DNA from 2 places in the Lysinibacillus sp. GW821-FHT14F06 genome. Region 2 is predicted to be linked to the other one. Evidence: riboswitches for the same ligand, from Rfam matches in the RefSeq annotation. Region 2 holds a riboswitch; the other holds the start of a gene.
The links. Region 2 has a riboswitch for FMN ahead of AC1RNS_RS00835 (ECF transporter S component). Riboswitches for the same ligand answer to the same signal wherever they lie in the genome.
Positions count from the first base shown of each region.

Region 1 (15,414 bases), on a different contig from region 2:
GTTCAGGTAGCGGCTCTCCCTGTGAAGGAAAAGGTAATTGGACAAGAATTACATTCACTTTTTATCACTCTTTCTCTCATTTATATAATTCTTTATGACGCAGTTCTAGCCCCTTCAACCATTTCACTGCTTGATTATGGATTATTGGGTCTTCTGCTTTAATAGCTGCTAACAAGGGTACTCTTTCAAACCCGTGCTGAATTTTAGGTTCATAAGGGTCCCGTCCTGCTTGAATTTCATTACAGTTTAGCATTAGTGCTCTCTTTATACTTTCTTCATATAAAAAATGAGATTGTTGATATTCTTTTAATAAGCTCCTATTATGACCCGCCAACCAAATATAATATTTACAATTCCAAAAAAAATTAATGTGAACTCCAATTGGTTCTCCCGCGGGACTTAGGGCAACTAGTATATCCAACCCCTTTGGCCAGCTATCTAATAATGAAAAAATAAACTCCTTCGGTAATACATCAGGATCAACACCATCTTCGATTAGAATATTATGTACTAACTCTGCGATGTTATTTCTGTATTTTATTTTATAGCTGTCTAGGGTAACTCCAGTTGATTTTGCTTTATTAATATAAGACCTAACTCTACCTCTTCTTTTTTTAGTCAGATACTTCGTTGGATCCCCGTTTATATTCTGTAAATCCCTAGTAGTAATAGAATGAAATTCACATAAAGTAAATTTTTCATTTTTTAAAAAATTAACCAAATCCAAATTTCTTACATCTATGCCTGCAAATAAAAGTGCACTGTCTTCAGCTCTAGTAAGTTTATATGCTTGACTCAAAGATTCCTTTAATACACTTAAATCACTATATAATGGGGCACCATACCATCCAACTAATGCATGTGACATGAAGATTTTGTGTTTAAAACCTCCAGATTTATTTTTATAGTAATCTAGGCGGGGGCAACTTTTATAAAAGTAAAGGGGAATAATCGAATTATTTCCAGAATCTTCATAGTATATATGGTATGGAATGAAATCCCCCTTCCAACTATCTTCAAATAATTTAAGCATAGAATAACTTTGAAATGGATGTCCTTTATCCCATACAATTTTATCCCATTTACTTTGCAACCCATTATCTAATACATTCATACCATTAGTTTTCTATTCCACAAGTTTTTTAAGTATCTTTCATAGCTAATATCATTTGTATCTTCTAAAACAATACACAATGGAAGGATTAATCGTTCACTTCCTCCATTAAATCCTCCATGAAGTAAAGATAAATTATTTCCTATTACTAGATCTAACTGCTCACTGTAAACTTTTTTTTCATATTTGTTAATAAACTCTTCATAACTTATACCCATAGTTTCTTTTAATATGTGACACAAAACTCTTAAAATATTACTATTACACATTTGACAAGAACAACTTTGTTGAATATCAATTAGCTTTTTATGATTACTTAATATATCCTCTGATATTTGTTCTGAAGTTGAATGTAGAGAAAGTGCATGATACATTAAGTCCTTTGCTCCTAATGCCGCTGCCATATTCAAATATCTATTGTTATGAATATTTTGTTTATTTAAAGAATAACTTATGTTGCTACCCAGCCACTTTTGTAAATCAACTATAGACGGCACTTCTCCAGCATGCTGATACTTATAAGCATCTTCTACTATCTGAACCCAATCGTAATATGTTGTAATACTATCTCGTTCCCCTGGATTTAGAATAAGAATTCCCTGAATAATTTTATGCATATGAGTTGTATAAAAACTCTTATTAGAAAAAATTCTAGACTTATTTTCCCATTCAGGTACATCAAATATACTTGGTGTCAAATACGAACAATGCCCGCCATCATGATGAGGTAATAGAGTTCTGCTGCCATCTTCTTCTCTTACTACTGTTTTTTGTTCTTTATCTATTTCCAGACTAATACTTTTTGGTGCGCTGTTGTCAATTAAATATGGAATTAATCTATTTAGAAGTTTAATAGCCAACTCTTTTGTTCTGTCAGCATTAAAGTTTAGTTTACTTAACTTTAATACCAGACCACCTCTGCCAAATATAAGCAAATTTGATAGGTCTCTATAAAATCCGTCGCATTTTTCTGAAATTTTTTCAGCCATTAAAATTTCATCAGCAAAAGTTTTTTCTACTAGAAATTCATAATTGTTTAATAATTGTTCCATGTTCTTACAACTCCCTCTTAATTTCTTTTAATATTGATGAAACCCTCTTCAATTGGATATCAGCCCTAATTGGATCAGGTTCTTCTGATAAAAAAACAACAGATAACATTATTGCAGTATCTAATTGATATACAAGCATAGATAACTTTTCAACCTTGGGCATTTCACCATACCCTTCCATAAATTCATGGAAGCATTCTCCGTACTCTTGAAGTCGGGCAATTTCTAGTACTGGATACCCAATCAAGGCATTACTCCAATCAGTAAAAAGAAAGTTACTGTCATATCTTTTTAATATATTTTGAGGTCTAACATCCATATGGAGTAAACTCTTCTCATCTTCTAAATGATTAATACTTGAAGACAATAATGATATAGGCGGAAGAGAATTTTCCGAAAAACCAAAATGTGTTAATATATCAAATCTTTTGTATAACCTATATATAATCAGTTCATTTATATTAGTGAATCCTTCCATAGCAACAAGATTTATCTCTGGCGCTTTAAACGAATGAAGAGTTCGAGTCAATTGACCAATTGAATAAAAATCCTTCTCCGTTGATTTGGAAATATCAGTTAATAATTCCATTATAATAAAAGGTATATTATTACTAGATTCGAAATGAAAAATTTCTGGTACAGGAAAAGACATATTTTTTAAATAACTAAGAAGTTGATATTCCTGAGTATACAAAGACATTGCACTAAAATTCTGATCATTATCATTGTTAAAGATAATCTCTTTGGGGATTTTAATAGCTACATCCCTTTTCTCTTTTATTGAATAAGCCTTTAATATAGTGGACTCCAAACCTTCATTAAAATTTTCCAGACTTTCTATTTTTATTCCCAACTCTTCTAAGTTTTTTGTAAGATACTTTAAATTTTTACTCATCTTCTAGCTCCTCAAAGAATATATATTCATGTAAAAACCTAGAAACTAAATTAGAAGTTAATTCGCTAGAATCATATTGAGGATTTACTTCTACTATATCCAATGCACATACTGAATAGTTTTTTAGTATATCAACGATTTCCATAAACTCTAATAAATTAATTCCACCAATAGTGATATGACCAGTTCCTGGAGCGTATGGATTATCACAAACATCAATATCAATAGAAATATAAAGAGAATCAGTATTTTCAGAAATTTTATCTAATGTATCAATTAAGCATTTCTTAAAGGAGGTTTTTCTAATTTCATCCATGTTTTTCACAGTAACATTGTTATCAAGTAAGAAATTATACTGTTCATTACTTGTAAAATCACCTACACCCACAAAGCCCATAAAATAACCTTTCATATAAGGTAATTCAAAAATCTTTCTAGCATTCGTACCATGGTAGTACTCCCCATTTAAAATTGAGTATTTACCGAAATCAAAATGGTTATCAATTTGTATATAGCCAATTTTCCCCTTTCCTTTCTCAATAGCTGCTTGATAAGTAGCGTGAAAATTAGGGAAGCTTAATGTATGTTCTCCTCCTAACATAATTGTACTTTTACTTAACAATGCAATTGAATAAGCTTCAGACATAATAGATTGCATTTGTTTTAAAGTATCATTAGGATAAACATGTAAATCTCCATAGTCGTAACACTTCGGATTTCTAGTAGTATATAGCCTTCCATTTCTCATGTTTCTAAGTACTGGTTGATTCCTGCTTTTTTCTTGTGCAGAATACTTCAAACTAGCTTGTCTTATGTTATTAGGACCATATCTAGAGCCTATACGCGAAAATGAAGTTGAATCAAAAGGAACAGAATAAATAGCTATATCTGAGTTTTTTTGTTCTTTTAGACGTGCTATATCCATATTAAATAAGGATAGGCTACTATTTCCCCAACCTGGTAGTGGATCTTCAAAATATAATTTCCAATCATTCTTTGTAATCTCTAAATTCATTGTTTTCTCCTTTTAAATTTAAAATTTTAGCATTTCTTATACATTTGTATAGTCAAAATCTAAGAGGAAATACAGCTTACTAATGCAAACAATTACAAAATAAATAGATATGAAATGTTTTTATTTATAATATTAATATATTATTTTACATTAATTCAATAATATTACATTTATATTTTAAAAGAAAAGCGAAAACTCACATATCGTAATTGATGTCGTGAGGAGTTTCTGCTTAGTGCACCAACTTTGTACAAGCTTCTTTCGAAGAAACTTGTTAAGATTTGCAAAAAGTTGTTCTATTGCTGATGTAGCAATTTATTTTTTCTTTATATTTGAAAACAGATTACTGATTTTGCCACAAGTGTCTTTTAATGAATAACCCATTAATAACTTTTATTGCATTTTTTGGAATATTTTAATAAGATAATAGCACAATATTTTAAAAATTTCAAATATTTTTCTATTAATTTCTAAATACGGAATAATTTCCTGAGATATCTTTTTCATTTCTGTTATTTCCCTAAAATAAAAAAAGGCTGTAAGCAAACTCTTAACTTTTGAGTATGCTTACAGTCCAAAATACCTTTTTAAACAATGCTCTCTTAACTCAAATACTTCTTCATCTGTACCTGCTCTGTTGTCACTTCAAGCCCATTTTTAATGAAATAATCCGTTGCAGGGTTATTTACCAAAAAATTCACTGTAGTGATCTTTACCTTTTGATTCGTTATAGTTGATAGGAAGTACGGAATATCCTCCACCTTGCCATTTTCCAATAGTTCTAACTGGTACAAAATGATTCTGTCAACAGCTCCCTCCTGATTCCATACTGTTCTGTATAGTAGATAACCTATAGCTTCTTCGTGGTCATTATAAAAAATTTTCGCTTCTCCTTGTTGATTGCTCTGCCAGCTACATTGCCATGGTACGTCTTCCCGATAAACGGGTAAATACGCAAGCTGCTCTGGTCTTATCGTTTTCACCTGCAATACCCTTTGCTTGTCAACTTGCGCTTCAAAGTCTCCATTTAAATAGAGTAGATGATTTGTAATTACATAGCCAAATTTCTTATATAAAGCGATGGCAACCTCATTCTCTTTAATAGCTTCCATGGTTGCTATTTCAACGCCCTCTCTTTCATAAATGGCTATAGTTTCTTCCATTAAAGCTCGAGAGACACCCTTTCCACGATAATTCGGAGAGATGCCTGTTCCTCCATTCCAAGAAGTTTTCTTGCCATCAATTTGTCTAAAACCATTCATCACAATGCCAACTGGCTCATCATTTGCAAATGCAACAATTGACAGCCTTGGTGATAATCCTTCTCCCACAAGCCGGGTTAAAAACGTCTCTTCACTCATATCAATCTTGACAAAATACCCTTCAAAGCCTTTATTCCAGGCATGTAGTACTTGTTCTAGTGTGCTTTGTGATACTGTTTTGATTCTCATAATTCTCCTCATTTCAATGTAAAATTACTGGTAATTGAGTCGAGCTAAATTCTCCAAAGTCAGTTTTTTGACAATTTCGTAGCCATTTCCAGCACCAAGGGGCTTCACAACAACCATCCCCATATTTGAAATATGCCCTAACCCTATACCTTTTGGAAAGCTATGGGCAATAATCACTTGATTCTTTCGATATGGAGGCTTTTTTTCTAATACAGCCTGTAAGTTTGACAGTATTCTCGCCTGTTCATTTAGAGGGATTTTTCCACCTAATGAATAGATATCAAACCAAAAAGGGTCAATTTGTATACATGTGTTTGGAAATGCAAGCTGAGCCGTCTCAATTGTACGGCAAAAAGGACTTGCAATTATCAGCGGAGCAACTGGAATTTGCCAATGCCTCAGTAGTTGTCCAAAATATATTGCCTCCCTCCGCCCCTCCTCAGATAGATTTCTCTGACTCATACAATCTTGAAAACTTAAATTCAGCTGATCTATACCGACTGTTGCTTCTCCATGTCGTGCATATAAAATGAATCCACCTTTTCTCCATAAATCAAGATCTGATATATTCAATTTTTCTTTCCTCCTAATAATACCATTTAGCTTCATAGTAATATATGAATCCGCTGTCAGAAAGAATCACTACATAGCCAAAAAAGCTTCCTACAATATAGGAAGCCTAAGTCGTTTATTTTATTGGAATATTTACAATGGCAGTTGTCTCTAAATGTTTTGATGAATCAATCGAAATTTGCCCATTATATTTATGGACAATTTCATTGACAATAAATAAGCCTTGCCCTCTAATTTTTCCATTTCCTTGCTTTTTAGTGGAAAATCCTTGCTTAAATATTTGGGAAGCATTTAAAATATTTGGCCCCGTATTGGTAACTTTAAATTTATAATACATATCATCTGCATTACAACAAATGGTTATCTTACGCTGCCCCTCTGGTAATTCCGTTGCCGCGTCGATGGCATTATCAATTAAATTGGATAAAATTTTGATTAAATCCGTTGTCTTTATTTTATTAAAATCGTTCTGCGAAATGGTGAAATCCATATCGATATTATGATTTTGCGCTGTTAATTTTTTCGTTTGCAATAAAATCGATAAACCTGGATGATTAATATTTAGCTTCAATGACTTAATCGCCTGCACCTCTTTCGACAATGATGATAAATACTGTTTAGCCTGCTCAGGTTTATCTAATTGAAGAAATCCATGCAACACTTGTATATGATTGGTAAAATCATGTCTTAGAGAGGATACAGAAGTAATTAAAGTCTTAATTTCAGCTTGATAGGTATCCTCCGTTGCACCAACCTCTTTAGCAACTTCTTTTTGATACCATCTTTGTAAAAATAAAAATGAACCAATCACGATTAAAATAAATACACCATTAAAAATAAAGATAAAGAGATTGTCCTCTATTACTTTTCCCTTTATGCCATTCAGTGTATCTGCACTAATATCAATGCCAAGGTATGCAATAATCGTTCCAGTTTTATCTCTAATTGGTGCTCCAACTGAAAGGTAAGAACCATGGACAGAATCTGGTATTACCTCTGTTACATATGTTTCACCCTTATAAGCCCTTTGTACTTGCTGCTCAGGAACCGTACAGATCTCCCCAATATCAAAGCCTTCTGTTAATTCGCTAGGCATCCCCATAATCATGGCATGTGAAACCTTTGGATTATCTACCTTTAAGGTATAAACAAATAATGCACCAAGTTTAATTCTCGCATCATTTAAAAAGTTCCGTAATTCCCAATAATAATCCGTCTTTTCTGGATTATTTAAAAATTGTTGGTACGCCTCCACGTCAATAGAGGATGCAATCGAAATAGCAGCTTCAAGACTTTGGTTCGCAATGGATTCTTCCACTGTTTTTTTCATCTTAATATAAGATGTAAAGATATTTAAACTTGTAAACAATAGTAATAAAATAGTTGATAGGATTAGGATTAGTTTTAATTTTCGGTTTTTCATACTAAGTGGTACTTCCTCATCTCTGGAAATGAATAATGACATGATGTAGCTGGAGCAAGTTTTTTTGATCTTGAAAATTGTATAACAGCTAATGACAACTGAAACAAATTTGAATATAGCAGTAATATTATACTATAATAAATTACCCATAGCGTAATGGCGTTCGGATTTTTTCGAGCTTGCTCGAAAAGCTCCTCTTCAAAATCCGTGATATCCTCTGAAGGCTTTAACTTGATTCAGCGTACATTGGTACACACTGAATAGGAAACAATCACATTCATTTCGCCATCTATAGGCTGGAAGTCTTCTGCTGAACCCAGATAAACTTCCTTTTTAGTTTGGATACCGTTCTTCATTTAGAGTATATTTCTTGTTTATCCTACTTTATCAAAATCATAAAAGCAATTTTTATTTTTAGTGCAAAAAAAGAGAGTAGCATGTAAGCTACTTCCTTTTAGAAAACATGTATGATTTTTACACACAGTTCAACTTCTTTATTTTGTATAGATGATCCCTTTTATCTCTTTTGGAAGCGTTAGAGCTCCTTCCAAGTAGTCTTTAAATGAAAATGCTATTGGTTGTGCATTCCCACCAATCCCAACAAGGATCTCTAATGTTTTAGGTTGATAAATAATCGTATGTAATGTGCCAAAGTATTCGTGATAATTATGATAAAATAATGGTGAATTTTCAGCATTAAAATGTTGATAGAGGGCGGTTGTTGTAAGTTCTTCTTCCAGTAATACCGTTAAAAATTGCTTTCTATGAATAGAGCCTTCTATCATTTTCTTATTTTTTTCTATTAAATGTATAGATTCAAAATGATTTGTACAAATTAAAGGATTTTCCTGCTTTATTATTTGCTTCTGTGGAGAGGCTTCCACTACTACAGCTCTCCCACTACAATCTGTCATAGAATAATTATAACAGTAACCGTGTGGAATTTCCTTTATTAACATGCATGCCTCTTCAATTGTTTTACATTGCTCTAATAGTACACGAACAATTGTAGAAGCAATAAAGCCTTCTTCAGAGTGTTCATGATTAACAAAATGCAGACCAACAACTAACCCGTATTCATTCATCCCATCTAGTCTACCGATAATTTGCTGACTAAACCCGATACTTGCATAACCATTCACTGGTTTAGAGAAAACAAACCTAGCATCGTATAAAGCTGGACTGAAATCATAATTACGGATGTACATTCCATCACGCACAAATGCTGTACAGCCCATCTCTGGAAAAGTAATAGTATAGCCACTGAACAATCTAAGCACAGTGTCTATCGATAGAGCTGCGCCAGCACTCAAGCCTTCCATCTCATGGATTATCTGTGGACAATGCTTTTGTAAAAGTTGTTTCGCTATTTGAGTATTAGTAGACCTAGTTAAGTGCATTAATACATCTTTTTGCATTTGCAATAAAGATAAGAGCTCTTTGCTTTGCTGTAAACCAATTTGGTAGTAGCTACCGTTCACATCTTCAACTTTGACGATTAACTCTTCATAACCTGACATTCAATTCTCTCCCTTAATTAACTTATTTTCTAACATCATAAAGCTTCAAGTTAATTGAAGGTCAAGAAAATGTTAGATGGAACCAAGGGAATGGGCTAGATATAGTCAACTATACCTAGCCCATTTTTTTATTTTTTCGAGATGTTCTAGTTTTATCCTGCAAATTTAAAAATGCTGGACGTTTACCATAGCCTTTAGGAGATAATCTCAATAAAGATTTTTTCATATCTTGCCAATTTAAATCTGCTCCTACATTTAAGTAAGGAATGCCAAGGACTCGCAAATTTGCCGTATATAGAAGAATGAAAAAAATTGCTATAAAAAAGCCATACAGGCCGAAAAATGCTGCTGCTAATATAATAATAATGCGAAATATACTCATTGCCGTGACAAAGGATTGATTGACAAGCGTATAGGCTGCAATACTCGAAATAGCAATTACAACTATCATTGGAGGACTTGTTATACCAGCTTTAATGGCTGCATCTCCAATGATTAGACCTCCAACGACACTGATTGATCCACTAACGATACTAGGAAGACGTATATTTGCCTCACGGAACATTTCAAACATAAATACCATTAGTAGTATTTCTAGAATCGTTGGAAACGGAAGCCCTGTCCTTGATTGTACAACTGTTGCTAAAAGAATTAAAGGTAATTGATTTTGATGATAGGTCGTAAGCGCAAGCCAAAAGCCTGGTAAAAGCACGCTAATTAATATGCCAACAATGCGTAGCAGTCTTTCCATTGAACTAACAATAATCGGAAAATAATAATCCTCTCCTGATTTAAATACTAGCAGCACGTTAGCTGGCGTAATAATGGCATAAGTGACACCATCCACCATTATCACAATTCTACCGTTAATTAGGGCCTGTAAAGCAAAGTCAGGACGACCTGTATAATCATGTCTGGGAAGAATTTTTGCACTTTGCTCGATTCTCTCCATTAAAATATCTCCACTAAACACAATATCCGTATCTACTTTTTGAAGATTTATTTTGATGTCCTCTAGCATTTTTTTATTAACAATATCATCCATATAAAGGATTGCTACAGTTGTTTTAGAACGCTTGCCGATTTCATATGTTTCAACACTTAGCGAATTTGTAGGTAATCGTTTTCGTAATAAAGCAATATTAATATCGATATCCTCAATAAAATCGTCTCGCGGACCCTTTATGACCAATTCAAGGGCTGTTTCTCTAGGCTCCCGATTTGGCTTTTTAGGAATAAAACTTGTTAATAATAATTGTTCATCTTCAAAATACAGCAACACATGCCCTTTATAAACTTTGGTAATGATGTCCTCTTTTTCAGAGATTTTTTTCAAATGAGGAATGTGTAGATGATTTAAAATATCTTCCTCTAATAATTCACCTGAAGTTTTTTCAAGCATCGATTGGAGCTCTTGAACAATAACGGTTTGTAGTAATTGCTCATTAATCATAGCATCACAATAAATAACATGTACTGTATGTTGCTGCATTGTATACCTTTGAAAAATCACATCAGCAGAGCGTTGAAATAGTGCCTTCAAAGTTTGCAAATTTACGATTTGTTCCATTTGAATATTCCTCATCTCCTACTGAATCAGTTTCAGATTCGTACATGCATCCATATACTTACACCATATTTTCCCCATGCTTGTTTAAAATATTCAGGTTTTAAGACAGATAAGATACTTTAGATGAATAATTTCATTTAGATAATTTCAAACTATGTTTTAGCCAATCATTCTCTTTAAATTCGCCATTTCAATAGCAGACATTGCGGAATCATAGCCTTTATTACCTGATTTTGTACCTGCACGCTCAATAGCTTGCTCAATATTTTCAGTTGTCACAATGCCAAAAATGACGGGCACATTTGTTGTTAATGATACATTGGCAATCCCTTTTGCTGATTCATTGCATACATAGTCATAATGTGTTGTTGAGCCACGAATCACTGTTCCTAAACCAATAATGGCATCATATTTCTTTGTTTCCGCAAGCTGTTTCGCAATAAACGGAACCTCAAATGCACCTGGAACCCAAGCTACATCAATAAAGTCCTCATTTACACCGTGTCGCTTTAAACCATCGAGTGCCCCGTCTAATAATTTACTTGTTATAAATTCATTGAATCGACCTACTACGATAGCAATTTTTAAGTCAGTACCAATTAATTGTGCTTCAAATGTTTTACCCATTTCTAAATTCTCCTTTTTTAAATTGTAATTTTGAGATTTTGCTGGCGATATAACGCTAATTCTTCAATTGAAATTATTTTTAGTTGATGATGCGCTGCATAGTTGACTAGTTCATTGAAGCGAAGCATTTTGCCATCGTCCCCCATAATTTCACAGATAATGCCTGCGGGGATACTGTGACAAAGCTTAGCTAAATCAATGGTTGCTTCAGTGTGACCTCTACGCTCTAACACACCATTGTTCTTTGCGATTAACGGAAATACATGGCCTGGTCTACGAAAATCATTTGCCTTCGCTTGTGGTTCAATCATTTTTTTTATTGTCATTGCGCGTTCAAAGGCGCTAATTCCTGTCGTTGTATCCATATAATCGATACTAACTGTAAATGCTGTTTGATGATTGTCTGTATTGTTACTTACCATAGGTTGTAAGCCCAATTTTTGTGCGAGCTGCTCTGTGATCGGTGTGCAGATAAGACCTCTTCCATATGTCGCCATAAAATTTATCGTTTCAGGTGTCATATACTCTGCTAAAGCCAGTAAATCCCCTTCATTTTCTCGATCCTCATCGTCTACTACAATAATCATCTTGCCCTGTTTTAAATCCTCTATTGCTTCTTCAATTGTGTGCAGCATTATTGGCACCTCCTTACCGTTCATCGTTTAAAATCCGTTTTGCGTTAAAAAGTCTCTCGTAATAGTCGTTACTTCGTTCCTACGCTTTAGCTGGTGCAAAATATATTTTCCAACTAAATCCGTTTCAATATTAACGGAAGCGCCAATTTTCTTCATACCTAAAATTGTTTCCTTATACGTGTGAGGTATCAGTGATACTGTGACACTTTTTTGCTCAACGTGAAAAAGTGTTAGGCTCGTACCATCAATCGTAATGGAGCCTTTTGGAATACAGTAGTTTGTTAAATCCTCGGATAGCTCAATATCGATATAAACTGCGTTTGCTAATGGTCGTTTACGTACTATTTTCCCTATTCCATCAACATGTCCTGCTACAAAATGACCACCGAATCGTCCATTCGCAGGCATGGCACGCTCTAAGTTAACTGGGTCACCTACAGCAAGCTGCTGCAAATTTGTTGCCTTCACCGTTTCTGTCATAACATCCATCGTCAACTCTTGATTAGTAAAGTTTGTCACTGTTAAACAAACACCATTGACCGCTATGCTGTCTCCGAGCTTTACATCCTCCACCATTTTTGCTGAAAGGACTGTAATTTTCATACTTTGCTGATCGCTTTGCAAGGTTTTTACTGTACCAATATCCTCAATAATCCCTGTAAACATTTTTCCACCTACTTTCTTTCCACGCATTAAGGGCTCTATCCATTAATTTTTGAGGTCAATCCATCACTTAACTAATTCTATCCATTACTTTCAGCGTTCTCTGTCCCTCCTTACAGCCAATACCAAAAAAACCCCTTCACATGAAAGGGGTTAGGGAGTTCATATAAATAAGACGTCAGCAAATAAACCTTAGAATTTTATATTTTTTCCATAGGCTGCCATCTCATCGTTCTTCTCCCATCCAGACTATCACTGTCGGTTTTGGATTTACACCAAATCAGCTTTCGCTCACGGACTTTGAATTGCTTCATCACCGCCGATTGGGAATTTCACCCTACCCCGAAGAACATCTTACTATTTAATTTATTTTTATTCGCTAAATAAAAAAACCTCCCAATCTCAACGACGGGAAGTTAACATAAAAGCATAATCAAATAAACCTTATAAATTCATACGAATTTAAAAAGTTTGCACTTTTACCCTTCTCCCATCCAGACTATCACTGTCGGTTTTGGATTTGCACCAAATCAGCTTTCGCTCACGGACTTTGAATTGCTTCATCACCGCCGATTGGGAATTTCACCCTACCCCGAAGGATTTTATTTAGCTTATTCTTTACGATAACACTATTTTATAATATTATCCACAAAATTCTTTACAAAAAATTTCTGATAAATTTCATCCACATACGCTCTAATATTCTTTTCGTATACTGGATATTCTACTTCGAGTCTTGCAGCCACATGCTGTGATGCCTTTGCGAATAAATCAAAGGCTTGAAATAACGCCTGCCATATAGCTTTTTTAGAGGTTAGCTCAAAGGTCCCCATTAATTGAGAAACTTCCTTTGCCTGTAAATATTGAGATAAATACTTATAACTTTTGCCAACACTTAAGCTAAATTCTGTTTCAAAGCCAACGCGCCACGATAGCATTCGAAGTAATTCTTCACGTAAAATATGTTCAAAATGGTAATTGGCAAAAAGAAGTTCATTGCGACAAATGCCTTTTACAACATAAGTTGAAACCATCCAAAATTCATTGCAACAATCATCAAATGAACGTGCACTTGGCTTTTGTACATGGTACGTAACATCTGTTGCCTCAGGAACATTTATACAGCGCTGGTCTTTATCCAGAATGATTTCTAAAAGTCCATCACTTTCAAGATAAAGCTCCAATTCTTCAATAGGAACTAGTGTCAAATCAATTTTTGAATGATCGGTAAATAACATTAAATAGGAAAACCAATTGCCTAGTTCTGGTGGAAATAATTCCATATCCTCTGGTGTTTGCGTTATTAATCGCTCGCCTAAGAAATCGATCCATTTATTATTTCCAAGAAAGGTAGCCATATCAGTTACAACAAAGGAAATATCATAATCCTGAAAATCATTTCTTGGCACATTGTGATTTGCTCTTGAGCCCTCCATTCCGACTACTCGAACTCGTTCATCATTATTGGCAAAATTTAACAGTTTATCAATAGGTCGATTATTTTCCATATACTTTCTCCCTTGCTAATATATCTATTATTATAGTAGCAAATATTCACTTACGTTTCCGTCATAATGCCACATTGACATGCAGTACCTGACCAGTAACAAAAGAAGAATCATCAGAAGCTAAATAAATATAGGTAGGTGCAAGCTCAAATGGCTGACCTGCTCGCTTCATCGGCGTTTCTAAGCCAAATGTTTTGACATATTCTGCTGAATAGCTTGAGACAATTAGTGGTGTCCAGATTGGACCAGGAGCAACTGCATTCACTCGTATTCCCTTACTCGCTAACTGTAAGGACAAAGATCTAGTGAATGAAACAATCGATCCTTTGGTGGAGGAATAATCGACAAGTAACGGAGCTCCAGCGTAAGCTGTCACGGAAGCAGTGGAAATAATTGCCTCACCCTGCTTCATATAAGGTAATCCTGCCTTTGTCATATAAAAATGCGAAAAAATATTGGTTTCAAACGTATCATACAATTGTTCATTTGAAATATCCAAAATGCTTTGCTGCGGAAATTGGTCACCTTGATATAAAATCAAGTATATCTAGCTTACCAAAACAGTCAATCGTTTTTCTTACTACTTTCTTAGAAAACTCAGGATGACGTAAGTCACTTCAATCAATAGAATGGACTGCCCATCTGCCTCCACCATTTGCTTTGTTGCTTCTGCATCAGATCGCTCATGTGGCATATAGGTAATAGTCATATGGGCTCCTTCCTTTGCAAACCCAATAGCAATAGCACGACCAATTCCACTATCTCCCCCAGTAATTATAGCGATTTTCCCCTGTAATTATCCGCTTCCCTTGTAGGCCAGGTTGTCAGAAATAGGAACTGGCTGCACAAGGAGCTGCAGCAACTGGCTCATCCTTTGTCTTTAAAATAAGCTTTGTATTAGCCCTAGTTAATGTAATACTTTCATTGTTTATGAAGAAAACACAGTAAATGAAACTCATATATGCAAAAACCAAAGACTTTTATTTGAAGTTCTTTGGTTTTTTGCATTTCAATAAAGGTATTTTTCTGTATTTCTTTAAAACGAAGCTTTTCATTATTCAATAGAGGCATTTTTCGATACAATATTTACCACAGTGATACATACTCAAAAAAATTACGCATCCAGAGTCATTTACCACCACCTGCTTCATATGCTATAGAATCATGTCATTATACGTTAAAGGTACGTAACATTTTCAAGCACTAAGCGTCTATACAACTAGAACATAAAGGAGAACATTTTCAATGAAATATATCATCTTTGATTTTGATGGAACATTGGCTGATTCTACGGCTGTATTTGCATCAGCTTGGAATACACTTGCACAAAAATATAAATTTAAAGGAATAGAGTTAAAGGAAATCGAA
Region 1 covers NZ_JBXAPF010000017.1:55,477-70,890, reverse strand. Annotated here, with positions in the region: gene AC1RNS_RS15670 (B12-binding domain-containing radical SAM protein) at 1-58, opposite strand, end outside; gene AC1RNS_RS15665 (GNAT family N-acetyltransferase) at 77-1,114, opposite strand; gene AC1RNS_RS15660 (hypothetical protein) at 1,111-2,166, opposite strand; gene AC1RNS_RS15655 (phosphotransferase) at 2,171-3,061, opposite strand; gene AC1RNS_RS15650 (arginase family protein) at 3,054-4,076, opposite strand; gene AC1RNS_RS15645 (GNAT family N-acetyltransferase) at 4,679-5,527, opposite strand; gene AC1RNS_RS15640 (histidine phosphatase family protein) at 5,552-6,100, opposite strand; gene AC1RNS_RS15635 (sensor histidine kinase) at 6,216-7,523, opposite strand; gene AC1RNS_RS15630 (C45 family autoproteolytic acyltransferase/hydrolase) at 8,018-9,043, opposite strand; gene AC1RNS_RS15625 (spore germination protein) at 9,159-10,613, opposite strand; gene ribH (6,7-dimethyl-8-ribityllumazine synthase) at 10,773-11,240, opposite strand; partial or broken gene ribB (3,4-dihydroxy-2-butanone-4-phosphate synthase) at 11,276-11,875, opposite strand; gene ribE (riboflavin synthase) at 11,903-12,541, opposite strand; FMN riboswitch at 12,767-12,892, opposite strand; FMN riboswitch at 13,017-13,142, opposite strand; gene AC1RNS_RS15605 (aminoglycoside 6-adenylyltransferase) at 13,168-14,046, opposite strand; partial or broken gene AC1RNS_RS15600 (SDR family oxidoreductase) at 14,108-14,782, opposite strand; gene AC1RNS_RS15595 (HAD hydrolase-like protein) at 15,292-15,414, shown strand, end outside.
Region 1: linked by a shared signal. The riboswitch ahead of ribE (riboflavin synthase) and the one ahead of AC1RNS_RS00835 (ECF transporter S component) in region 2 are both predicted to bind FMN.

Region 2 (15,414 bases):
ATTTTTAAGAGAAGTGATTATGGATATTGGCAGGGATTAGCTGGTGGTGGAGAAGAGGGTGAGACTCCTATTGAATCAGCTAAACGAGAAGCATTTGAAGAGGCTGGTATTACAAGAAATTATCCATATATTGAATTAGATTCTATGTCTTCACTACCAGTAAGCCAAGCCTAGTAGCTAAATGATAGGAGGCATGGTTATTAATATCACAATCCCAACAAGGTATTATATTATTTAAAAGGCAATAATCTATAAATGTTTCTGCAATCAAGTTCGCTAACCCTTTTCCTTGATAACTCGGATCAGTTATTATATCCACCTCTGCATATTGCATCGATTTAAAAATGGAAACGCTTCACTAATTATTTGGCCTTCATGTTGAAGACAAAAACCGAAACCATTTTTTAGAAAATTACTAGTTGTATCCCAATATTCTTGATAGTATTGATTAGTAAATTCTATACTATGTTCGTTGCTGATTGATCTTAGAGCATTCAAAATCTATTGAATGACATTTTTCCCTCTCATTATAAACATTCTTATCAAAGCTAAACGTGTATCGTTGTAATTTCTTAACATATCCTTTTAACTCTTGGTTAATCTTGGCACTCCAATCATCCGAATAAGTAAATAATGTGAAGCGTTTATTTTGTTCACGCGATTCTTGTAGTAGCGTTACAATTTTACTTACAATATGTTTACAAGACGAATCACCATTAACATAATATATTCCCGATTTTGTCTGTACTAGAATAGAATGATAGCCAGCATCATCTGCATAAATGGTACCTTCTATTATCTGATCCAGTATGCTGTAGACGAATGTTGGCGCCTCTTTAATAGTCTCTCCTATCGCTGAAAAATCCTCTGCTTTTACCTCTATCATTATCTTTTCCCCAATTGTTTAAATATTGTTTTCTTCTTATTATAATGTATATTGTAAATAGTAGAACTATTGTTTAATATTGAAATGCGTCTAGTATAAAACATTTGAAGGGACTGAACGATGCGCAGATAGCAATATTTTTTATCCAAATAAAATCAATTTCGCCTTGGCGTAATTGTGTCTGGATTTTGAATTGTGCCCACACAATTCATTCATTCCATTGAAAATCCGTGACATCCGCCGGAGGCTTTATCATCATTCAGTAGGTGTTTCGTCACCCACTGAAAAGGAACCGAAACCGCTTTCATCTCACCACCTGTTGAGGTGAGAGTCTTCTGCTGAATGAAGATAAAAACTTGGAGGTAAAAGTATTGATAGAACAAATTGACACAAAAAGACTATATTTAAGAAAAATGAAATTAGAGGATGCCAATAATTTATTTCAAATTTGGTCAGATCCTGACGTAACCAAATATATGAATATTATGAATTTAACGGATGTTAAACAGGCACAAGAAATGATTACAATACTTGATCAATTAGCGAAAGAACAAAAAGGCATTCGTTTTTCAATTATTGAGAAGACATCCCATAAAATTATTGGCTCTTGTGGATTTAATTCATTTGATGATGAGAACAATACCGCAGAAATTGGCTATGAGCTTGCGAAAGCTTATTGGGGTAAGGGTTTTGCGCAGGAAAGTATTGTAGCTTTAATTCATTATGCCTATACCACTTTAAATATAAAAAAATTTGAAGCAAAAGTTGAGCCTGCTAATAAAAACTCCATAAAATTACTAGAAAAGTTGAATTTCAGCTATATAGGAACATTGCCAGAAACTGAAACATCTGATGATATTAGTATTTATGCTTTAATACAATAAATTCGTAAAGGCCAAGAAACATTATTCTTGGCCCTTCTAATTTACTTAATCGGTATCCAAATTTCAGAATAACAATCAGGATTAAATGGATCCTGTTCAGAATACACTTCAAGCTCTGCGGATCCTATCGGTTCGTAAGGATTAGATGGGAACCATTCAGAATATATTTGTTTCCAAGTATTCTGCATTGCATCTGGCATAGGACCATGTACTTCAAAGACAACCCATTTAGATGCTGGTATGTCCATTGCCAATAAATCATTTGGTACATCCCCTACATGATCGGCAGCAATCCAATAATCAATCAGGCTATTCTGTGGATAGTTGGGATCTGGAACACAAACTCCAAGTACACCCTTAATTTCTCCATTATTTAATTGAATTAACTGCTTATCAAAATCTTTGCTGTTCATTTCATTCCAAAATTGAGGAATCTCTCTCGTATTTTCACCACTTTGACAATTATAAGTTCTTTTTACCCCTACCACCTGAAATGCTTCTTTTTCTTCAATTCTATACTTCATTGGTTCTGCTCCCTTCAGACTTACCTGTATGACCAGGCGATTGTATGATTGTAATGGACCTTGCTTCTTTCTAGCTTCACTAGGCGTTACATGATGTTGCTTGCGAAATGCCTTTGTGAAAGCTTCAGGAGAGTCATAGCCATATTTGTAGGCGAGATCGATTATTTTTTCATCAGTATTCACCAACTCTTGCGCAGCCAATGTTAATCTTCTACGTCTTATATAATCCGCAATGGACATATCCGTTAAAATAGAGAAAGTCCGTTGAAAATGAAAGACTGAAGAATGAACCTCTCGTGCAATTTGCTCCATAGTAATGTCCTCTAATAAATGCACCTCGATATAATTGATTGCTTTTTGAATCGACTCAATCCAACTCATTGCTCTCACTCCTTGTATATAGATTAACGAAATGACATGATTTAATCCTGTTTTTTTATGCTTGCTTTGGACAGGTTCATTCATATCTACTATATTAATAATCTTTAAAGAAAAGTTTACTAAATAATTTCTAATTGTTACCCAATTCCAATTATGTATTGGTAAGTAAGATATATTCATTCTTAAGTCTATATCACTTACTTAAATTTTTGCAAAAATATGAGGTTTGAAACAGTTCAGTGACCAAATAACAACAAATCTTGAGTATCAGTATTTAAAATAATCGTAATAAAAGTCACGCTCTTATGAACATGACTTAATATTTCTCTATAGTTTTTTTGGTACCCTCATTAATATTAGAAAGTTTGCATTGTTTCACTAACATTATTTAAGTTTTATTTTTTCAATGGCTGCCTCATAGATCAATTCATTCTTGATTTTTATATATTGATTTTTCGCTGTCTTGCAATAGCCTTCTTTTTCTAAAAATTCTTTTAACGCAGATTTCCTGGGAAATATTTTTTCCATTACACTTGAAGTTTCTTCAAGCTCATCCATTCTTTTAGTAATTGAAAGCATAAAAATTTTTGACAAATAATATCCTCCTTTCAATTAGGCATGAAACTTTTTAATTATAAATAATTAGAGCTGAATGTATAACAGTCTGTTCTCCAATGTATAAAGTGTTATATTTAATATCGATTATTAGATATTCACTTAAATCTAGAAGAGCATTATTAATATCATTTTCAAATTGTACAATATCATTATTTTGAATTGTTACTACTTGTGTCGCTTGTATCATATACTTTTCTCCCCCTCTTTTTTATATTAAGTTAAAAGGAAAGATTTGTCACAGAAATAATATAATTGTTCAAACGAAAAAAGTGCTAGAGCGAAAAAGCTCCAACACTTCCTTTTAGTACATTCTTAAATATTCTTCACGCTCCCAGTTATGGACGCGTGTACGATATTTATTCCATTCTATTTCTTTAGCAGTCGTGAATTTTTCAAAAATATGATCCCCAAGTGCCTCACGTACTATATGATCCATTTCTAATTCAATTAGCGCAAATTCCAATGATGATGGTAAACTATCAATACCGTTTAATTCACGTTCATTCCGAGACATTTTATAAATATTGCGATCAACTGCATCTGGAGGTGTTAAATCATTGCGAATCCCATCGAGCCCTGATGCTAAAATAACGGCCATCGCTAAATATGGGTTTGCTGCAGGATCAACAGAACGAAGCTCAATGCGTGTTGAAAGGCCTCTTGCAGCCGGAATTCGAATAAGTGGTGAACGGTTTTGAGCAGACCACGCTACATAACAAGGAGCCTCATAGCCAGGCACTAAACGTTTATAGGAATTCACAAGCGGATTTGTGACTGCAGTAAAACCATGTACATGTTTAATAATACCAGCCATAAAACTACGCGCTGTTTGGCTTAATTGCAGTTCTGCATTTTCATCATAAAAAACATTTTTACTTCCCTCAAATAAAGATAGATTGAAATGCATTCCTGAGCCATTAACGCCATATAATGGCTTTGGCATAAAGGTTGCGTGTAAACCATGCTGCGCTGCAATTGTTTTTACAACAAGTTTAAATGTTTGAATATTATCACAGGCTTCAATAGCATTGGTATATTTAAAGTCAATTTCATGCTGACCAGGTGCCACCTCATGATGAGATGCTTCAATTTCGAAGCCCATTCCTTCTAGCTCTAATACAATGTCACGACGACAATTCTCGCCAAGATCTGTTGGTGCTAGGTCAAAGTATCCCCCACTATCATTTAATTCAAGTGTTGGGTGCCCTTTGTCATCCAGCTTAAATAAGAAAAACTCTGGTTCTGGCCCTAAATTAAATGAAGTAAAACCAAGCTCCTCCATCTCCTTTAGTACCCTCTTTAGGTTAGAGCGTGGATCACCTTCAAACGGCGTACCGTCAGGTCTTGTTATATCACAAATAAAGCGCGCTACCTTGCCCTTTTCAGCTGTCCAAGGGAAAATTACAAAAGTATTAAAATCTGGACGTAAATACATATCTGATTCTTCAATACGTACAAAGCCCTCAATGGATGAACCATCAAACATCACTTTATTGTCCAATGCTTTTTCTAATTGACTTACAGGAACCTCAACATTTTTAATTGTTCCCAATATATCAGTAAATTGTAGGCGAATAAATTTCACATTTTCTTCTTCCACTCGGCGTATAATATCTTCTTTTATATAATGTTTCATTCTTCACCACTCCAATGTAATTTTAGTTAACATCACAATAAATAACTGTTTTCAAATTACATTATAAAAGAAAAAAACGCAATACATATGTAAGATTTTATTACATTGTTTTTTCCGAAGATATTTATCTTTTTTTTAGATATATAGAGCTCTCATTTACGAATCCCTTTATACGGGATTAAGGCTTTACTACAAAAATTTTCAGCAATTTTCATGGTCTGTTTTATGGAATTTAAATAAGAAATAATATTTCCACAATTTATATCACAATAGTCTTGTATAATGCCATATTTATTGGTAAATTTATAGCAAATTAGAATTTCTATATTGTTCATCAGCCAAGTAAATAAGGCGTATATAATATAGTTAGAAATAAATAACTAAGATTCCTGGAAATCTTCTGTTAAAGATACATAAGGCGGTGAATGTAGGAAGCATGTCAGTATTAATTATTGGCAGCGTAAGTAATGATGTATTGCGTCTGCAAAAATATTTTCATCGTATAGACATCAAAGATATTCATTGCTTTTCCTCCTCTGATGCAGCAATGAATTATTTATTAGATTCTTTGAAAGAAGAGCTGGAATTAATTATTCTCGATGCAAAATTGACACTTAAAAATTGCGAAGAAATATGTCAGCAAATTGACAGTTTAATAAACTGGATTGATGTCCCAATCCTTCTTGCTACTACTTATGAGAAAACGATTACGATTGATAGAGTTTTTGAAGCTGGGATATTTGATTTTATTTTAAAGCCATTTGATTTCACACAATTTAAAACTCGAATTCAAGTAGCCACAAAATATCAGAATGAAGCAAAACTTCGAAAGCAGCAAGAAAGTATTATTCAAAAAGACTTAATTGTGGCAAAAAAATTTCAAAAAAACGCTTTATCACCACCATTAAATCTTAAATACCTACAGATTGATGGACTTTATGTTACATCCAATACACTAGGAGGTGACATGTACTGTTGGTTTAGGATTAATGAACATTTGACAGCTATTCTTTTATATGATGCTATGGGGCATGGCATCGCTGCATCACTTGTTACCATGTCCGTTCGATCTCTGTTAAAAGGTATGATTACAAAATTAATCGATCCTGTAACAGTCATTCGGGAGCTGAATCGTCAAATATACGAACTTTTCTCTGATGAAGATATGGACCGTTTTTTAATGACGGCTATCTACATACTTATTGATACAAAAAATGGAACATTACACTATGTTAATGCAGCCCATCCAGCTGGATTTTTATTTGGAAAGTATGGAGAGACAGTATTTCTTCAAGCGAACACACCTATTCTTGGATTATTCCCTACAATTCCAATCACTAAAAAAACAATTCCTTTATCTGGCTGGCATCGAATTATACTTTATACAGATGGATTATTGACATTAAATAAGCAACACAGTATCGATATGGAATTTTTCCATTCCTATGCCTCACAAGAAAATAGCTATGCCTTACAAAAATTTTCTCAAAAGTACAATTTATTAGATAATGATCACAGTGATGATATAACAGTAGTTTCAATAACAATTACATTACAGGGTAGGTGATTGGTGATGGAATTCACGCTCAATGTAAATCCTGATACACAAGCTATAGCATTCGTAGATCAAGTTATGGAAAATTATTCAAATGTATATAATCTACCTTATAAAAAGGAATTACGCTTTGTTGTACATGAATTAGTTATAAATGCTGTTGAAGCAATGGGAAAAATCAATACATGCTCAAAAAAAGAAATTCAAATACATGTATGCCAATCCAATGAAGAAATAAAAGTAACTGTTACTGATGAAGCAAAAGGGATTGCTGAAAATGATTGGGATAAAGTTCTTCAATACGATTTCAATGAACTTGATTATTCAGATCGTGGGCGTGGTTTATTTTTTGTCAAAAATATGGTTGATGATATTTGGTTTGAACATATTTCTGAAACAAAATTTTTAGTCGGTATCTCAAAAAGAATTTATATAAATGAAAATAGAGAGCTTTGATAAATTTTTAACTATTAAAAAACGCTACTCGACTCGCCAAAACGAGCAGCGGAAATCATAACGTGATATAAGGTTCAACAACATATACCTATAAACGTATAATTGGAGGAGTTTTAATGAGACTGTCAATCCGAAAAAAAATAAGCCTGCTAATCTTTAGTTGTATTTTACTACTTACTTCACTTTTAGCAGGGATAAATTATTATGTTGCGAAAAAGAATCTTTTAGAAAGTGCTGATACTAAGCTTCTATCAGATATTCAAGTAAGCTATGAATATTTAAATGCAAAATTCCCTGGAGATTGGTCCATCAAAAATAATCAATTATATAAAGGCGATATCAATATGGTTGAGAATTTTGACATCGCTGATAAAGTTGGCGAGCTAACAAACGGTAATGCCGTATCCATTTTCCAAAATGATACACGAATTAGTACCAATATTGTTGAAAATGGAGAGCGTGCTTTAAATACTAAAGTATCTGACGAGGTGGCAACTGTAGTATTAGGAGAAAAAAAACGATTTATTGGTTCAGCCAGTGTTTTAGGAAGCATGCACCAAGCAGCCTATGACCCTATTTTAGATAGCAAAGGAGATGTAATAGGTGTATGGGCAACAGCCGTTCCAACAGCACCTTATATAAGCATTGCAACAAAATCTGCTCTTGAAAATGTAGCCGTTTCGTTAGGGATTGCTATTCTATTGATTGTCGGTATTAGTTGGTTTTTACAACGACAAATCATTAACCCAATTAATATTCTAAGCTCCAATGCCCAAGAGCTAGCAGATTTAAATTTGAATGTTAAATTATTAAATCCTAAGAGCAAGGATGAGATTGCGGATCTGGCACTTGCATTTAGTAATATGAAGGATCGTTTAACAGAAACAATTACAATTGTGGCTGGTAGTGCTAATCAGGTCGCTAACTCTTCCCACTCTTTAGCTGAATCATCACACCAAACTAGTGAGGCTTCTAACCAAATTGCATTAACCATGAATGAAATCGCAGTTGGAACAACAACACAATCCGATCAAGCTGAGCAAATTGTATCGATGATGCAAAAAACAATTGAAGAAGTATCGAGTAGTTTGCAAAAAGCTGAAATGACTTTGACTAGTGCTATAGAATCATCGAATATTGCACGTAAAGGAGAAGAAGCGATTACTGAAGCGATCAAACATTTAAGTGCTGTAACCCAAACAGTGTCTTATGCAACCGACTCAATTCAAAAGCTTGGCAAACGCTCTGAGGAAATTGGTGGTATTATCACCGTGATTACAGGTATTGCAGAGCAAACAAATTTACTTGCCCTTAATGCAGCCATAGAAGCCGCACGCGCAGGTGATCAAGGAAAAGGCTTTGCGGTTGTTGCCTCAGAGGTACGTCAGCTAGCTGAGCAATCAAGCATGGCATCTGGGCAAATTACAAATCTAATAAATGATATTCAGGCTGAAACATCAGTAACAGTTCGCACAATGGAAAGCAATTTGCTTGCAGTAGAGGAGCAAGTAACAATTATCAATAAAGGAGGAACTGCTTTAAAAGAGATTGTGGAGAAAGTTGTGGAGACGGAAAAAGGTGTTGAACAAATGAAAACTGCATTTACGCATGTCAATGATAACTCCTTAGGTGTTCAACAAGCTATTCAAGACATTTCTCGTATCATTGAGGACTCTGCGGCTGCAACAGAGGAAATCGCTGCTACTTCTGAGGAACAATATGCTACCGTAGCAGAGATAACACAAAACTCAGATGAATTAGCAACAATTGCTGATAAATTACAAAACGAAGTCAATAAATTTAAGTTTTAATTAAGAATTAACATGATACGATGTGATAGAATCAGTGGGAGTCTATTAAAGCAATATACAAAAATGCGGTGACTCCCACAATAACATAAGCAGATGAGGTGGCTCAAAAAGGTCTTTGGAAAGCCTTCAACCTTGTCAAGAAATTATCCAAGTAGTAATTAATCCATAAACAAGAAAAGGAAAATGGAGGCGCTATAGTATGAATCAGAAGAAAATTGCGATGGATATTGGCACAAAGGCTGATTATATCTTAATTGCGTTTACTGGTGATTTGGAATACGAGCTGATTGAGGATATAAAAAAAGATCTTCAATCACTAAATTTAGAAACAAAGCATGGATATATTATCGATATGCAAAAGGTAACAAATATAGATAGTACCGGCTTTGGTATGATCGTCAACTTTGCCAAAAAAGTTTCTATAAAAGAAAAGAAAATCGCCATAATTGTCGTCGATGATTTCATCCGCAACTTATTCGCTATTTCACAGGTTGATAAAGTTTTTCCTATCACAAACAGCGAAGAGCAAGCAAGAAAGATTATTAAAGAAGACTGGCTAGGAGAATTATCACTTACCGAATATTAATCCTATTGTTGCCCCCATTATTAAAATAGGGTGTATTCCTGTGAATGGAATACACCCTGCTTTTTAATATTGTAATAGCATATTTAGTAAAACAACTAGAATAACTATAGGTACTACAATTAACATTAATAGTCGATATATAGAATAATACCCATGCCCCATATGGCTTCCCATCAGTAATTCCTTCTTCACAAATTCTTTATCAGCTACATGTACAATAAAGAACGCTATCAATAAGTTTCCTATTGGAAGCATTAAATTCGATACTAGAAAATCTGTCGTATCAAAAATTGTTTTTCCAAAGAATGATACATCAGCTAAGGTACTAGATGACAGTGCTGCTGGAATTGCAGCAATAAAGACTACTATACCTAATAACAGTGTCAATACTGAGCGAGACAATTGCCCCTTTTCTATAAATGCCGCTACGATAATTTCGTATAAACTAAAGGAGGATGTTAACGTTGCGAATAAAAATAATAATAAAAACATCGCTAAGAACACTTCACCAAACGGCATTTGGCTAAATGCTGTTGGCAGCACCATAAACAGTAAGCCCGGTCCAGAAGCTGGCTCTAAATCAAAGGCAAATACCACTGGAAAGATCGCTAATCCTGCTAAAAATGATACAAGTACAGTTAAAAGAACAACCGAGCCCGCCGAGTTAGGTAAGCTCACATCCTTCTTTAAATAAGAGCTATAGGTCACAAGGCAAGAAAAACCCACTGCTAAGCCAAAGAAGGATTGCCCTAACGCTTCTAATAAAGCCCTTCCAGTAATATTAGAGAAGTCTGGCCATAAGAAAAATTTCACACCCTCCATCGCCCCATCTAATGTTACTGCTCGGACAACAAGTACAATAAACATCATAAATAATAATGGCATCATAAACTTATTAGCCTTTTCTATACCATTTTGCACACCAAGGGATATCACTAGTACATTCGCTAGCGTAAATAACCCTAAACCTAGCAATGTAATCCAAGGCGTACCTATAATTTTTCCAAATAGCTCTCCAGGATCATTAACAGGATCAATAACAGTTCCAGCCACACCAAGACCGCTATAAATAAAAATCCAACCACCCACAACACTATAAAAAGTTAATAATAAAAAGCAACCTAGTACACCCATGCGGCCAATCCATGCCCAGCCCATTTTCGTCGGTGCAATTTTTTTATAGGCAGTGACCGCCTCAGATTGGGTGCCACGACCTAAAACATATTCTGATAATAGCATCGGTAAACCAATCAGCAATGTAAATAGAACAAATATAAGGAAAAATGCTCCTCCGCCACTTTGTCCAGTAACATACGGAAGCTTCCAAATTGCCCCTAATCCAATTGCTGCACCTGCTGATGCTAAAATAAAACCTAGTTTACTAGACCATTGTGCTTTTTTTTCACTCATCTCTTCAAACTCCTCTAGCATTTCTAAACTCTTTCTTATTCTACATGAAAACACTAGGCCCGACTAGATTAAGTTCATTTGACGAATCTATCCATTACTTCATGCGTTCTATCCATAAAAAAACCTCAAGTGTATCAAAACACCCGAGGTTTCATAATCTTATTTCGTTAAATACATATTACGTTGACGATCTATCCATTTGCGCATAGTTGTAAATAATAAAGCCATGATAACAGTTAATAAAATTCCTTTGACAATATTAAATGGCAAGATTCCAGCCACAATCATTTTATATAATGAATCTCCTACAACAGGCTCCATCCCCAAAAAGTACGTGTACATTGGTAAAAATACAGCATAGTTAAGAACACTCATACCAACCGCCATAACGATTGTTCCTGCTGCTAAGCCACTAATAAGGCCACCAATGTTTTTAAAACGCTTAAAAATAATGGATACCGGTAAAATAAATAAAATACCTGTTGTGAAGTTAGCGATATGTCCTACTGGTACTCCTGTCGGCGTGCCTGAGAAAATCCAATCCAAAACATTTTTAAATAACTCTACTAGAATCCCCGCTACAGGTCCCATTGTGATAGCCGCTAGTAATGCAGGCATATCACTGAAATCTACTTCCAAAAACGCTGGGAATGGCGGAATTGGGAAATTAAATAGCATTAATAAAAATGAAATACTGCTCAGCATGCCAATCGTTATAAACGATTGAAGTTTAACATTTTTCTTCATTGAAAACTCTCTCCTCTTTGCTGATTCAATCTCGCAAGAAGAAAGGTTACGACCTAATCACATGTTATTCATGAAAAAACCCTTATGCATTTTTGGCATAAGGGAGAATAGGCATGATTAATAAACGCCATTAATTAGCAGTTTTTGAGCGAACTTTAAAGTCATGTTGAAAAAACGCCCGTTCAAAGCCAATTTAAAATAACGAATGACGATCGTACCTCCATCTTCTCCCATCCAGACTCTAACTGTCGGCCTTGGAATCGCACCAAGTCAGCCATGCAAAAAAATTTGCACAGGTCGCGGGCTGAAGAGTCATTAGTAAATCATTCGAGCCAATGTCTTTCACATTAGCGATTTACAACTCTATTACCGCCGGTCGGGATTTTCACCCTGCCCCGAAGATGAATCAATATTTTATTTTTGTTCTACAGCTTTACTATAATGAATTATTTAGAAAAAGTAAATAGTTCTGCTTAAAAAATCCTATTAGATTTGTATGTTTTATGGACAGTTAATTGATTTATCGCCAGAAAAACAAGAAGGAGTATTCTCGCCACTGTCTATGTACGAGAAAACTCCTTCACTATCGCCAAAAAGTTGCTATGGCGTATCCATATATTGCTTGTTTGCGCCTACTGGCTTGGGCAAGAAATTTTTAAAATCAAAGCCTTCCCAATTTTCCTGAACTACATTATCTAGGCGTAATTGTTTATCAAAGCTTGCAGCCGTTAGCATCATTGCTTCGATTAATTGTGTTGCTCGAACCGGTTCCATAGTCGTTAAATCAAGAGGATCATTAAAGGTAACAACAACACCCTCAGCAACCTCCTGAACAGTATAGGTCACATTTTCTGGAACGACAGGAACATAGACATCATCATTTTTATTGCGCATAACTGTAATCGCTTCTGTTACCGTGGAAAAAGTTTGACGAAAATCAGGAGATAAATACTCCGTCCCATTATTCTGATCTTTATATAAATAATAATTAAAATGACTTGGACCTGTTAATGACATAGCCTTACTCGGCTCCCCCTCTTGGGAGAACTCGTATGGTGTACCATCTGCATTTTCAAACTCTACCTCTGTATACTCTGAGTCCGAAAATGTATCCTGCAAGGTTCCCTTATACTCATTCACAGGGGCAGAAGCTACATCGTAATCATTTTTCTCAGGTAATACATGAATCAGCTTATCGTCTTTTTCTTTCAATTCACCTTGATATGGATGGTAATTAGTAAAGCCTTTTTCTTCCTCTTTAATTTGTGGTGCATACTTTTTATACATTTGTAATGTAGAAGGTTTTTCTTTCCCAAAATCTGCTGCAACTTGCTCATTGGGAATAATATACGTCATTGGTACACTTTCTACATCACGGCTTGCCAAACCAATGCGGAAGACAACGGCATCCGTTAAGTCCTCCTCGTACACAGAGGTACGTAGAGACATAAATTTAGCATGTTCTGCAACAATGCTCGAATCCAAATAATTATCATGATTTTCAGCAGTTTTTGCAGCTGGCCCATCTTCCATAGTAGAATATGGAGCAATATCAGGGGCAGTCGCCTGATCTATCTTGGAATGTTTATTATTCATAAACATAGAACCTACACCTACTGTTAATGCGAAAACAGCGGCAACACTCATAAAGATTGGCCATTTACGGATTTTGCGCTTTGTTGATTCTGTCTCTGTACTTTGCTGTTGTTCTTGCGCTGACACTTCTTCGTCTACTGGCTGCTGGATGGCTTCTTGCAGATGAACATTATCCTGCAAGCGAGTATCTGCCAATAATCGATTTAATATTTCATCTTTAGAACGGCGGTCAGAAAGCTTAGGGGCATTGTTCAATACATGTTCTAGTTGGTCATTATCAAACTGGTTATGTGTCATTGCCGTTTCGCCTCCTGTTCTCTAACCTGTTGTAGCTGTTGCCTTAAAAATTTAATGGCACGATGCTGCGTTGTTTTTACCTTTGCTTCTGTCCAATCTAGTATTTGTGCTGTTTCTGCAATCGATAAATCTTGAAAATAGCGCATAATGATGACCATCTTTTGGTCTCCTGTACAGTTTTCAAGTGCTGACTCTACCTGCATAAATTCATCACTGGCCTCCAACATATCTTCCGGTGATGGTGTGTTTGAATGGAGCTGTTCCGTTTCCCAGTCAAAAAAATCAAGTGAATGCTTTTGGCGTACTGCCTGCTTCCGAAAGTGATCGATTGCTACATTTTTAGCAATGGCAAAAAGCCATGTCTTTTCACTGCTATTTCCTGCAAATTGATCGTATGAGCGCAACACTCGTACATAAACCTCGTGCGCTAAATCTTCAGCAAGTATACGGTTTTTTACTAAATAAATAAGAAACTGGAACACGTCTTGATGGTATGCATCGTATAGTCGATGGAACACGGAGTCATTCAATGCACTCCACCCCCGTTCTATAATATTTGTCGTCTTCATGTTTACAGAAGTTACAGCCAATTAATACCACTAAAGTAGCAATGATATTAATTACTCGAAAGGTAAATAAAACGTAAAGGTCGTACCTTCTTTCAGCACACTGTCTACCATAATCGTCCCTGAATGTGCCTTTACAATATTTCTAGCAATAGCTAAACCTAGGCCAGTTCCGCCTTTAGAACGCGTCCGGGCTTTGTCAGCTTTATAAAAACGTTCAAAAACATAAGGTAAGTCCTCATGTGGAATGCCATGTCCTGTATCCTGAACAGATATTTTTGCGAAGGTCGGCTCCTGCTCAATTTTGACAGTAACTGACCCTTCATCCGTATGACGGAGTGCATTGTCAACTAAATTTGTTAACACTTGTTCAATCCGATCCTCGTCAATACTTATCCTAGCTTCCTCATTGAATTCACTATCAAATACTAGACGAACATTTTTCTCTTTAGCGACTTGAGCAAACTTTTGTGTTATCCGCTCGAATATAGAATTAATTGGAAGCTCATCCTTATAAAGCGTCATATGCCCCGATTCCATACGAGCTAAATCTAATAAATCTGTTACTAGACGTCCCATACGCTTCGATTCATCGTAGATAATTTTTGTTATCTCGTTACGTTCTTCCTGATCCTGAATAAAATCATCATCCATTAAGGCCTCTGAATAGCCCTGAAGCATTGAAATTGGTGTTCTCAGCTCATGAGATACATTCGCTATGAAATCTGAACGCAGCTTTTCTAAGCGATGCTGCTCTGTCATATCACGAATAACAGCAACTGCTCCACGTATTAATTCCCCACTGTAAAGGGGACTAATCGTAAAGGTATAATAATTTCCGTCCATCTCAATTTCTTCTTCTAATTTATCCTCAAACATCAGTACATGATCTAGCATATGATATAGCTCTGGTGGAATTGGCTTTGCACTTTGAGATCCTTTATTAACAAACCATTTTTGCATTAAACGCTCTGCTGGCGGGTTACTTAATAATATTGTACGATCTCGATTAAACGTAATGACTGCATCTGTCATCGATGTCAAAATATTAGAAAGTTGTTCATTTTCCTGATTAATTACCTCTAAATTATGCTTTAATTGTCGCCCCATTTGATTAAAGGCAACAGCAAGCTGACCAATTTCATCATTTTGTGTTGTTGGCATTTTTGCTTCAAAATTCCCTTTTGAAATTTCAAACGCCAGTTCACGCATTTTACGTAATGGCGAGGTAATACGTGAGGAAAGGAAAAAGGCAAAGAATGTTGTTAGCACAAAGGCAATAAAGGCAGATAAAAAGACAATTTTTGTCGTTTCTTTCGATGTTTTATGTAGTGCATCTGGACTTTGATAAATAAAGACAGCACCATGCACGGCATTCTCTACATTTAATGGGAAGCCGAGCACCACATACGATTCTATTTTTTCTTTATCTGTAGATGATGGCATCATCATTTCTTTCGT
Region 2 covers NZ_JBXAPF010000001.1:167,336-182,749, reverse strand. Annotated here, with positions in the region: partial or broken gene AC1RNS_RS00900 (NUDIX domain-containing protein) at 1-162, shown strand, start outside; partial or broken gene AC1RNS_RS00895 (GNAT family N-acetyltransferase) at 143-498, opposite strand; gene AC1RNS_RS00890 (GNAT family N-acetyltransferase) at 464-886, opposite strand; gene AC1RNS_RS00885 (GNAT family N-acetyltransferase) at 1,258-1,770, shown strand; gene AC1RNS_RS00880 (AraC family transcriptional regulator) at 1,812-2,675, opposite strand; gene AC1RNS_RS00875 (hypothetical protein) at 3,060-3,269, opposite strand; gene AC1RNS_RS00870 (sporulation protein Cse60) at 3,304-3,480, opposite strand; gene glnA (type I glutamate--ammonia ligase) at 3,595-4,929, opposite strand; gene AC1RNS_RS00860 (SpoIIE family protein phosphatase) at 5,366-6,496, shown strand; gene AC1RNS_RS00855 (ATP-binding protein) at 6,503-6,940, shown strand; gene AC1RNS_RS00850 (methyl-accepting chemotaxis protein) at 7,057-8,751, shown strand; gene AC1RNS_RS00845 (STAS domain-containing protein) at 8,951-9,337, shown strand; gene AC1RNS_RS00840 (sodium-dependent transporter) at 9,401-10,747, opposite strand; gene AC1RNS_RS00835 (ECF transporter S component) at 10,907-11,494, opposite strand; FMN riboswitch at 11,713-11,901, opposite strand; gene AC1RNS_RS00830 (RsiX family anti-sigma factor) at 12,095-13,387, opposite strand; gene sigX (RNA polymerase sigma factor SigX) at 13,384-13,917, opposite strand; gene AC1RNS_RS00820 (ATP-binding protein) at 14,008-15,414, opposite strand, start outside.